3 regions of the Acidaminobacter sp. QWL-03 genome follow, and region 3 is predicted to be linked to each of the others. Evidence: riboswitches for the same ligand, from Rfam matches in the RefSeq annotation. Region 3 holds a riboswitch; each other region holds the start of a gene.
What was found. Region 3 has a riboswitch for cyclic di-GMP ahead of AC4PHM_RS01440 (hypothetical protein). Riboswitches for the same ligand answer to the same signal wherever they lie in the genome.
Positions count from the first base shown of each region.

Region 1: it holds a riboswitch for cyclic di-GMP, as region 3 does, so the genes downstream of both, AC4PHM_RS13495 (LPXTG cell wall anchor domain-containing protein) here and AC4PHM_RS01440 (hypothetical protein) in region 3, are expected to answer to the same signal.
Region 2: it holds a riboswitch for cyclic di-GMP, as region 3 does, so the genes downstream of both, AC4PHM_RS04010 (DUF5658 family protein) here and AC4PHM_RS01440 (hypothetical protein) in region 3, are expected to answer to the same signal.

Region 1 covers NZ_CM178752.1:2,890,612-2,893,889, forward strand. The annotation lists gene AC4PHM_RS13480 (RNA polymerase sigma factor) at 1-190, opposite strand, end outside; gene AC4PHM_RS13485 (hypothetical protein) at 396-563, shown strand; gene AC4PHM_RS13490 (VanZ family protein) at 645-1,172, shown strand; cyclic di-GMP riboswitch class I at 1,543-1,634, shown strand; gene AC4PHM_RS13495 (LPXTG cell wall anchor domain-containing protein) at 1,680-3,278, shown strand, end outside.
Region 2 covers NZ_CM178752.1:891,143-894,420, forward strand. The annotation lists gene AC4PHM_RS04000 (aminopeptidase P family protein) at 1-404, opposite strand, end outside; gene AC4PHM_RS04005 (hypothetical protein) at 702-1,106, opposite strand; gene AC4PHM_RS04010 (DUF5658 family protein) at 1,266-1,568, opposite strand; cyclic di-GMP riboswitch class II at 1,587-1,669, opposite strand; gene AC4PHM_RS04015 (PilW family protein) at 1,785-2,399, opposite strand; gene AC4PHM_RS04020 (Ig-like domain-containing protein) at 2,454-3,278, opposite strand, start outside.
Region 3 covers NZ_CM178752.1:330,967-334,244, forward strand. The annotation lists gene AC4PHM_RS01430 (ATP-binding cassette domain-containing protein) at 1-544, shown strand, start outside; gene AC4PHM_RS01435 (patatin-like phospholipase family protein) at 560-1,477, shown strand; cyclic di-GMP riboswitch class II at 1,638-1,719, shown strand; gene AC4PHM_RS01440 (hypothetical protein) at 1,865-3,278, shown strand, end outside.

The DNA.
Region 1 (3,278 bases), 1.0 Mb from region 3:
CCTCGTCATGCTGCCGCGTCAGCGTCAGGGCATAGGTGTACATGGCGCGCTCGGTCTTCTGGTACATCTGATCAAAGGCAGCCATGTCGCCCGAGCCGATTCGCCCAAACAAGCCCTCGTCCAAACTGCCCGAACTGCCTTTGGACTGCGGTTCTATGGAATTGTCGATGACAAAGGTGAACAGGATCATAGACAGGGCTCCTTCTATTTGAGTAACGCGTGAGCGTGGTGTTTTATTGCATGATGGCTGTAAATTCTTTTCTTATTTATACCATTTGGGATGCTAAATGAATCGGTTTTAGGCTCGGGAGGTTGGGTAAAAGGTGAAGGCTGGTGTTTGGACGGGTTGTGGGTTGAAGTGACCATCGGCAGAAAAATTATTTGGAGGCTGGAAAATGAACGCATTCTGGAGCTTGTTTGGACTTTTTAACGTTGTGGTTGTGATTGGATTTTTGGTGCTGACGGTTTACCTTTACTATCTGATGTTCAAGCTGGCCCACCGGGGGATTCGGGCGCTGGACCTGTATATCAGGGAGAAGGAGCGCGGCGGGAATTCAATGTAGGCGAAGACCTGCACAGTTGGCGAAAACAATTTTATGTCAACCTGGTGGCGGCCTTGACCTCAACCCTGATCTCGACATATAATGGTTGAGGTGAGGGGGGATGCCCGCGTGAAGCGCGTATTGACGCTGCTGTTGGTAATTGTCTGGGTTGCGGTGATTTACTGGTTCTCGAGTCAGGCCATGCAGGAGACGACACAGCAGACCTATGAGGTGCTGGTCCGGCTTGGGCTGGCGACGAAAGCGGAATTGATACGGTCGACGGATCCGTCGGTTGTTTTGTTGAAATATTTGGCGCGAAAGGGCGCGCACTTGCTTCTGTTTACGGTGCTGGGCGGGTTTGTGACGGTGGCGTTTTTTACTTTGACGCGCCGCAAAGGGCTGCGGCTGGTGCTGCCGGCCTGGCTGATTGCGAGTTTGCTTGGGGTCGCGGACGAGGTGCACCAGCATTTTGTGCCGGGGCGGACCATGCAGGTATCTGACATGGCGCTGGACGCGGTTGGGGCGCTGCTGGGTGTGCTGGTTGCGTGGATGGCGATCTCGGTGATGCTGGCGGTCGGGCGGTTTATCAGGAAAGATCGAAAGAAATTGAAAGAGTTCCGTCGAGGGTAATGGCGCTGTGGAGATGGCGGCGTGACCATCGGCGGAATTTTTTTGGGAGGAGGCGGGAGTTAGGGAGACCCTTCCGCATTTAAGAGCTTTTCCGATGGTCATAAAAGGGCATTTTCTTCCTGAAGTGAAAAAGGTGTCAAAACACTTTCTTGCAGAATGCGGAAAATATTTTTTTGGCACATTTTGTGTCAAAATCAAAATTGTTTAGAAATAGATACAACATCTTGAAGTGGGTATTCTCAAACCCCTGAAAGCGGGTTTACATAAGGCTTTCGGCCGAAAAATACACCTTGACAAGGTTGTTTTATCTCATTATTCTGAAAGTAGATTACTGTGTGTTTTTTCAAAAAGCTGTAGAGGAGGATCGTTGATACGAAAAAGGCAAACCAGCTGAAAGGCTGGGACGCAAAACCATGGAGCCTAAGACCTTATTATTTGGGTTATGGCAGTCCAGTTGCCGTGTCAAGTAATCATAGATAAATAACCTACTTGACAGGGGGAAATACCATGAAACGCAATTCAAAATCATGGGCACAATCCCTTATTTTTGTGCTCATAATCACGCTCGCGGTCCCGTTTGGGATGATGGGATTTGCGGAAGATACAACAACTTATTCAGGTAATGGAACCTTCGGAACTTACACACTGGATACTTCAGTAATAGGTAAAACGTCAATCAACGTGGCGTTGATTGAGGGTTTAAGATTTGACGGTATAGATGTCTCTATTAATGGCGGAGCTGAGAGTACTTTCAATGCCACAGCGTTTGAGATCGATGCCAGCTCTGTAGAAACACTGAATGTGGTTGTTAGGGTTCGCTATGCTGCGTTTGAAGTGGTTGATTATAAGATCGACACCCAGCAAGGCAATAATTCGAACACGAAGCCAGGCAACCATTCTTTTACTTTGACAGATGGATTTACAAGTATCTCAATAGATAGAAATAACCATCTCGTCACGCCGACCGTGAACTATATGTTAGGCAGCACTGAAAAAATGGAACTTAACACCAAATACATTGGCTTGGTTAACATGATGGAGACGGTCGGTATCCAAGCTGCAGATCGCATAAACTACTTGCTAAACAAGTACCAGAATTATGACACTAATCTCCATGCGGCAATCCGTGCACTGGCTTTGGGAAACTCTTTGGACAATAATCACTACTTTTTAGAAGCAATTGATAATGGTGAAGGATATCTTCCTTTAGGTGAAAACGCGAGGCTTGGGCTCCTAATGACTGCCGGTAGTGGAAATGCAAGTATCAAGGATTTTGAAAGTATGATTTTCAGTCTACCTATCAATGGGGGACAGTCTCTGGTGACGGAGGTAAAGGACTGGGTGGATAAATCCGATAGTTTTAGTTTCGATGTGAAAACGGTAGTAACTGAGGTTGACCCAGTTGACCCAGTCGACCCAGTTGACCCAGTTGACCCAGTTGACCCAGTTGACCCAGTCGACCCAGTTGACCCAGTTGACCCAGTTGACCCAGTCGATCCAGTCGACCCAGTTGACCCAGTCGATCCAGTTGACCCAGTCGATCCAGTCGACCCAGTTGACCCAGTTGACCCAGTCGACCCAGTTGACCCAGTCGACCCAGTCGACCCAGTTGACCCAGTCGACCCAGTCGACCCAGTCGACCCAGTCGACCCAGTCGATCCAGTCGATCCAGTCGACCCAGTCGACCCAGTCGATCCAGTCGACCCAGTCGATCCAGTCGACCCAGTCGATCCAGTCGACCCAGTCGACCCAGTCGACCCAGTCGATCCAGTCGACCCAGTCGACCCAGTCGACCCAGTCGACCCAGTCGACCCAGTCGATCCAGTCGACCCAGTCGATCCAGTCGATCCAGTCGTGGAATCACCTAATGACAACAACTCAAATAATGACAATGAAACAGAACAAAAAGATAAACCAAAACAAAATGATAAACCAAAACAAAATGATGAAATAACCGAGTCGGTCGTAGTCGTTGTTGAGGCTCCGACTCCAATGGGATCATCAGCTTCGGTCGAAACGCCTGTCAATGTTCCGGTTGAGACTGAAGAATTGGAGGACCTTGAGGAAGTTACTGAACCAGAAACGCCTCGTGGAAATCCTGCTTTG
Region 2 (3,278 bases), 560 kb from region 3:
TCGATCTCCCAGTCTTCTTTTACAAGCCTCAGTGCCTCAATTTCCGCGCCTGCGGGGATCAAGGTGACCTCCGGCAGTTTGTCTGACAGATTTTTGTAAAACTGATAAGTCACATAGTTATCTTCAAAGGCCAATTTTTGGATGCCAGCTTCCTTCAAAACGGCTTCAAGGGGCCGCTCTGCATTGTGGAGCTGGACTTCAAAGTCAGGGCATTGCGCTTTGGCTTGCTCTGTATATCTGAAATCCGTGATGAACCACTGGGTCTTCGGAAGAATTAGAACGTATCCGCTGGTGCCGGTAAACCCTGAAAAATAGCGGCGGTTTTCAGGCTTAAAAGACAGGAGTGCATCTGCGTTCAGAGTTTCCAAAAGCTTTCGCGTGCTGTTTAAAAGAAGATTAGACAAGGACATCACCTGCTTTGTGAGATTTTTGTTTTTCGACAGAGTTGTCGTTTGTTTTAATGCCATCCCTATCATATCACATTTTTTATATGGGTAGTATAGTTTGGTGACGCGGACAGGATTTGAATTGGTGACGCGGACAAAAATTGATTTAGTGACGCGGACAGGTTTTGAATTGGTGCCAGACACTCACTACAATTCAGACACAATTCATAAGTTACGTCCGTCCCAATGGTTCAAAAAAACATGCCGATGGTCTGGAAATGACCATCGGCATCAGAAGCTTTGCTCTCTCAAAAATCACTCCACTGTCAAATCAAACACAATCTCGCTGACGTCATAACTGGTTTGATCCGGATCATAATCCTCAATCCGGACAATCAGCGGGTCCCCAACCTTCAAGGCACTGACCATCTCGCTCATCTCACCCAATCTCAATTTTCTCGATTCCTTGAGCGGATCACTGATCCCGGAAATGTTGCTGTTATCATACCTGATAATGTGGTCCGCTTTGACAGACTTAATGAAATAACGCTCGCTCGCCATGGGAGAAATTTCAAAGATGGTCTCCCCTTGGCCCTGCTCAATGGACACAATCTGACCGACATAATAAACACGCTGACTGTTCAGCAGAAAAAAATTCATCACCAAAAACAGCAAATTCGCAATCAGCATAGCAAAGAGCAGAAATTTTCTTTTTTTCATGAGACAATCCCTTTCTTAGTGCTGCAGATTTTTAAACGTGCAGTTGCTGCCTTTCACCAATTACATCCCGTAAATACCCAATACACTGAGGAATCCCCCAAAAACAAAAAGACTGCCGATGATCAAAGCATCCGCAGTCTTATAACATTCAGCTCAAGATCAAAACAACAGACTCCGGTGATACAGCACCACTGACGAATACGCCACGAACGGCACCCAGGCCAGCGTCACCAAGGACCGCCCAATCTTATGACGCAGCTGCCACAGGAGCAGCAGCAAAAGCGGCACGAGAAGCAGCTTCACCAGCGGAAATTCGAAAGTCCCCACCATGGGCGCCAAAAACGGATTGGCCTCCTTGAAACCCCGTTCCAGCGCTTCAAGAGTCATCAGGTAGTCCACCTTATTAAACGCCGCAATCCCAATCAACTGCAGCCACAGTAAACGCTCCATAGATTTTGGCATAACCTCATCCCCAAACTTGAAATGATCAGCCGGTTACGCCACTGGATCCCTGCAGCCAAAGCGTCCAAATGCAGCTGCAGCTCAACTCCTCTGAAGGCCTATTGATACCCGGAATCACAGTGTTGGAATCTGTTCATTGAGAATGAATATCATTAAATAACCCTTAAAAACCTGCCGATGGTCACTTCACTCACCATCGGCAGCATTTTTTTATCTTTATTTATATCGAATCGCGTTATCGCTCCCGGCGGTACTGACTTCAAGATTCTGGATGAGCACATCCGTGGAAGTCTCATAATCCTGATCCCTGTACACGCCCTCGAGGGTGACCGTCAGTATAAAATTCCCGCCGCTGGCACTGAGGGTAAACACCGGACCGCTGCTAAACAACAGCCCCTGCAGCCGCTCTGAGGCGCCGGCACTGGATTTGAATTTGAGGGCATTGCCCTCAGCGTAAATATATTTGTACCCGTCCGTTACCGTGGACGGCACTTCGCTGACGGGAATCACCTGAAATTCGCTCGCGTAGCGAACCTCATTCTTGACGGTTTCCATCACGATCCGAATGTCCGACTGGATGTTGAACTGCGCGCTGCCCGTTCCAAAGGACCGGTATCCGAAGAATAAAAACGAAAAACAGACCGTCAGGACGATTCCCAGGATGCCCATGGCCACCAGCAGCTCAATCAGGGTCAGACCTGCGGTGTTTTTGACAGACGGTGTGACAGGCGGGGTCAATTGGCGCAGCCGCTGACCTACTATATCGTTTTTTTCAACAGGCGGGGTCAGACCTGCATTACTAAAACCCGCACCATTTCTTTTATTGTCCATCCCTTGCTGCCTCCTTCCCGCTTCTGATTTTTGGCTGAACCTCACCTGCAAGACCTAAGTCGTCGGATCCGCCAGAATATAAGGCGATCCCGCGCTCCCCGTCCCCGAGGTAATCATCAGGTCCGGATTCAATGAGGTACCCAGCTTTAGTCCTCTGACAGCATTTTTGGAGTTCACTTCATCGAAGCTGCCGTTACTTTTGATATAAACGACAATCGGCTTACTTTCCTTATCATCATCCCGCTTCGTCTTGGTCCAGTAATCAATGCCGCTCATGGATCGCAGCGCGTCTGTCCAGACGCCGCCCTCCAGCTCGCCTTTGCTCGGCATAGCGTTGTCGTAGCTCCAAGACTGGCCCATCAGAGGCGCGCTCAGAGACATCACCCGGCCGTTTTCTCCGGTCAGTTTGATGTAATCTACGCCGCCATAGCGCACATACTGCCCGCCTTTGACATAGGCCAGCGTCACCTTGTTTACAATGCGCACGAGGCAGGTTCTCGTATCTGAGCCGTTTGTCGCTGTGATCGTCGCGGTGCCAACGCTGTTTCCCGTGATGCGCCCCGTGGTATCAACCGAGGCCACCGACGGCAAGCTGGAGGTCCAGGTAACCGGCTTATTCGCCTCCAGCTGATAATAAGTCCCGACCATGATCTCCAGCTCATTGGCATAGATCTCAAGGGTCAGACCTGCAGAATTGGTATGGGTGTTCGAAAACACGGAGCCCACAGGGACAAAGCTCTTGAGACTCACGATCTTCCCGTTTTCGTAAGTCGACTGCTCCGTCACGAGCGCACCGCTGACCGTCACGGTCCGACCGCCTATTGCGAGGCTGAAGATGTCTGTGGTGGCGGTGGTGCCGCTGGCAATGGCCGCTTCCAC
Region 3 (3,278 bases):
CCCGGTGTGTGACGGCAATCAATTCAATGAGGAAGTGCTGTCTGTGACCTATCAGGGACACTCGATCAAGGCTGTGCTCAGGATGACGGTCGTCGAGGCTATGGCGTTGTTCCACGACCGCGGCAAGCTGCTCAAGATTCTCACATTGCTGGATGACGTGGGACTTGGCTACCTGGAGCTCGGTCAAACTTTGACGACCCTTTCCGGCGGCGAGGCCCAGAGGCTGAAACTGGCCAAGGAGCTGATTTCCAGTGAGGGGAAGAACAACCTTTATTTGATCGATGAGCCCACAACGGGACTTCATCCCCTGGATGTCGAGAATTTTCTGATGATCCTGAACCGAATGGTGGAGGCCGGGAATACCGTCGTCCTCGTCGAGCACAATCTTCAGGTGGTCGGTGCCTCGGATTGGGTGATTGATCTTGGACCATTGGGTGGCGCACAAGGCGGTCAGGTTGTAGCAGCGGGAACACCGCTGGAGGTTGCCGTGAATCCGGGGTCCGTAACCGGCGCTTATTTGGGCATAGCATTTGCTGTTGAGTAAGGAGTTTGACGACTTATGACCAATAAAGAAGAACCATTAGATCAATTGGAAAGCAATATCAAAGATACCGCGTTGATTTTTGAAGGCGGAGGCATGCGGGCCAGCTATACGGCCGGTTTTCTCGTCAACTTGCTGGAAAATCAGCTTTATTTTGACTATGTTGCAGGGATCTCGGCCGGTGCCAGTCACAGCGTTAATTACCTGTCCAGGGACATTGAGCGTGCGAAGCGCTCCTTTGTGGATCTGGTGCGGGATCCGGAGTTTGGCGGCTGGAAGTCTTTTTTCAAAGGCGAGGGTTACTTCAGGTCGGACTATATCTATGAGCAGACACCCGTTCGGGGCGGCGCGCTGCCTTTTGACTTTGAGACTTTTCAGAGAAACAGCGCGCGACTTCGTATTGGGGCGTTTGATCGAGACAGCGGCGAATTTGTGGTGTTTAAAAATGAGGATATTCATGAGATCCATGACCTGATGAAAATTGTCAGAGCCTCCTCGTCTATACCAATCTTTATGCCTCCGACCCGCTTTGGCGGTCAGGTTTTGGTGGATGGCGGCATAGGCCCCGGAGGGGGAATTGCACTGGATATTGCGAAGCAGGATGGCTTTAAGAAGTTCTTTGTCATTCTGACACGTGAAAAAGGGTACAGCAAAAAACCGCCGAAGTTTGGCGGTCTGATTAAATCCTATTATCGTCGGTATCCGCTGGTGGTCGAGGCCATGTTTGACCGCTGCGCCACTTACAACAGGACCCTTGAAGAACTTAAAGAGCTTGAGTTGGAGGGCAAGGCCTTTTTGGTCTATCCGGATCAGATGCCCATTTCCAACCGTGAAACGGACTATGAAAAACTTGCTGCGAGCTATCTGCTGGGCTATGTTCAGGGCAAGCGGGACGTGGCGAAGTGGGTAGACTGGCTGCGCGAGGGAAGTTATTAATGCCTGATATGGGGAAGCATACAGCCGGCTGGCGGCAGCGGTGACACTTGCTTTGGCGGGTAGTTTGAACTGCGACCATCGGCAAAATGCTCTGAAAACGATTAAAGGCGATCAAAAATGGTATATATATCATGAGATCCACGCTTTCTATGAAGCGCCAGTTACATAAGGAGGCTGTGAACCAAAGTCTTATTTGGACGCTTGATCTTTGGGGAGCCGGCAGCGTAACCGACCTTTGTAGGTCGGTTTTCTGTTGGACTGGAAGGAACAAAAATGAGCAATTATGAGTCTAACAACTAAGTGATAACGATTATTAATGAACGTTGTCACGTGGATCGGTCTTATCCAATTTTGCTTATAGGTTTAAACTTATTGGAGGTGACTATAATGAGTGCTTTTACCCGTTCAATCTCTAAAGTTTTCGAAAGTGCAATCGGAACTTTCAAGACTTTTCCAGCGTCCATTGCCAGCGCCGTGGGCTTCGCCGTGGTCACCATGATCCGGATTCAGCTGGATTGGCCTGAACAGGAAGCGTACAATTTCCTGTTCAACTGTCTGCATCTCGCCTTTGCGGTAGGTGCCATCTTCAGTCTTGCGGCCATAACGGCGGCAAAGGTCAAATTTAACACTGCCAAGGCGTTTCTAATCGCGAACCTGCTGGGTGTGGCTTCAGTCATTGTAACGTTCCTGCTGCTGTATTTCTTTGGCGGCAGTGAGCCGGACCGCTGGGCAAATATGATCGTCAGAGTTTCCGGCTTGGCGGCTGCCCGTGTTTCCGTGGTCATAGCGGTCAGCGTGCTCAGTTTCATTATTCTCGCGGCGAAGCCCAAGGAACAGTCGGACTTCTCCCGTGCGTTTTTAATGACGCATAAGGCGTTTTTCATTGCGCTGATCTATGGCGCGGTCATCATGGCTGGCACCTCCGGTGTGGCCGGGGCCGTCCAGGCACTGCTTTACAGGCAAATGAGCAGCAAGGTCTATCAATATATTGGGACAATAGTAGGGTTCCTGACCTATACCATTTTTGTGGGCTACTTTCCGGACTTCAGGAAGGGTGTAGTCGACGACAGACGCGAAAATCTCCAGAAGCAGCCACGGTTTATTGAAGTCTTGTTTGAATTTATCATGATCCCAATAGCCTTGGCGCTGACCGTGGTTCTGTTGATTTGGACTGGAAAGACGCTCGTAGCCGGCCAGGGGGCATCCTTCATGCGGCTTGCCGGGATTGCTACCAGTTATGCGGTGGGGGGCATTTGGCTTCATATTATGGTGACCCACAATACGTCGAATTTGGCGAAATTCTATCGCAGGTTCTATCCGTTTGCAGCGCTCCTGATCCTCGCCTTTGAGGCTTGGGCACTGATTGTACAGCTGAATCGCTTTGGGATGAAAAGCGTCGAGTATTCTTTCCTCCTCATGTGGATTGTCTCTGTGGCAGCGGTGGTGCTTTTAATTCTCAGGAAGGGTAAAGCCCATGTGCTGATTGCACTTTTGGTCTCAGGGGCCGCTTTGGTGTCTGTATTACCGCTGGTGGGCTATCATTCCCTGCCTGTCAGATCTCAAATCAGCCGTTTGGAAAATTTGCTGGTTTCAGAAAATATTCTGAGGGACGGTGCACTGGTGCCGGCGGTACAAGAGCCTGAACGATCCGTAAGGGAAGCTATTACGGATTCGGTCACCTTCCTTGCCTACGCAGAGAGTGCGAAACTCCCTGCGTGGTTCAGCAAAGAACTTGGCCAACCTAATAGTTTTAAAACACAGTTGGGATTCGAACAGATCTGGCCGGATCCTGAAGACTACT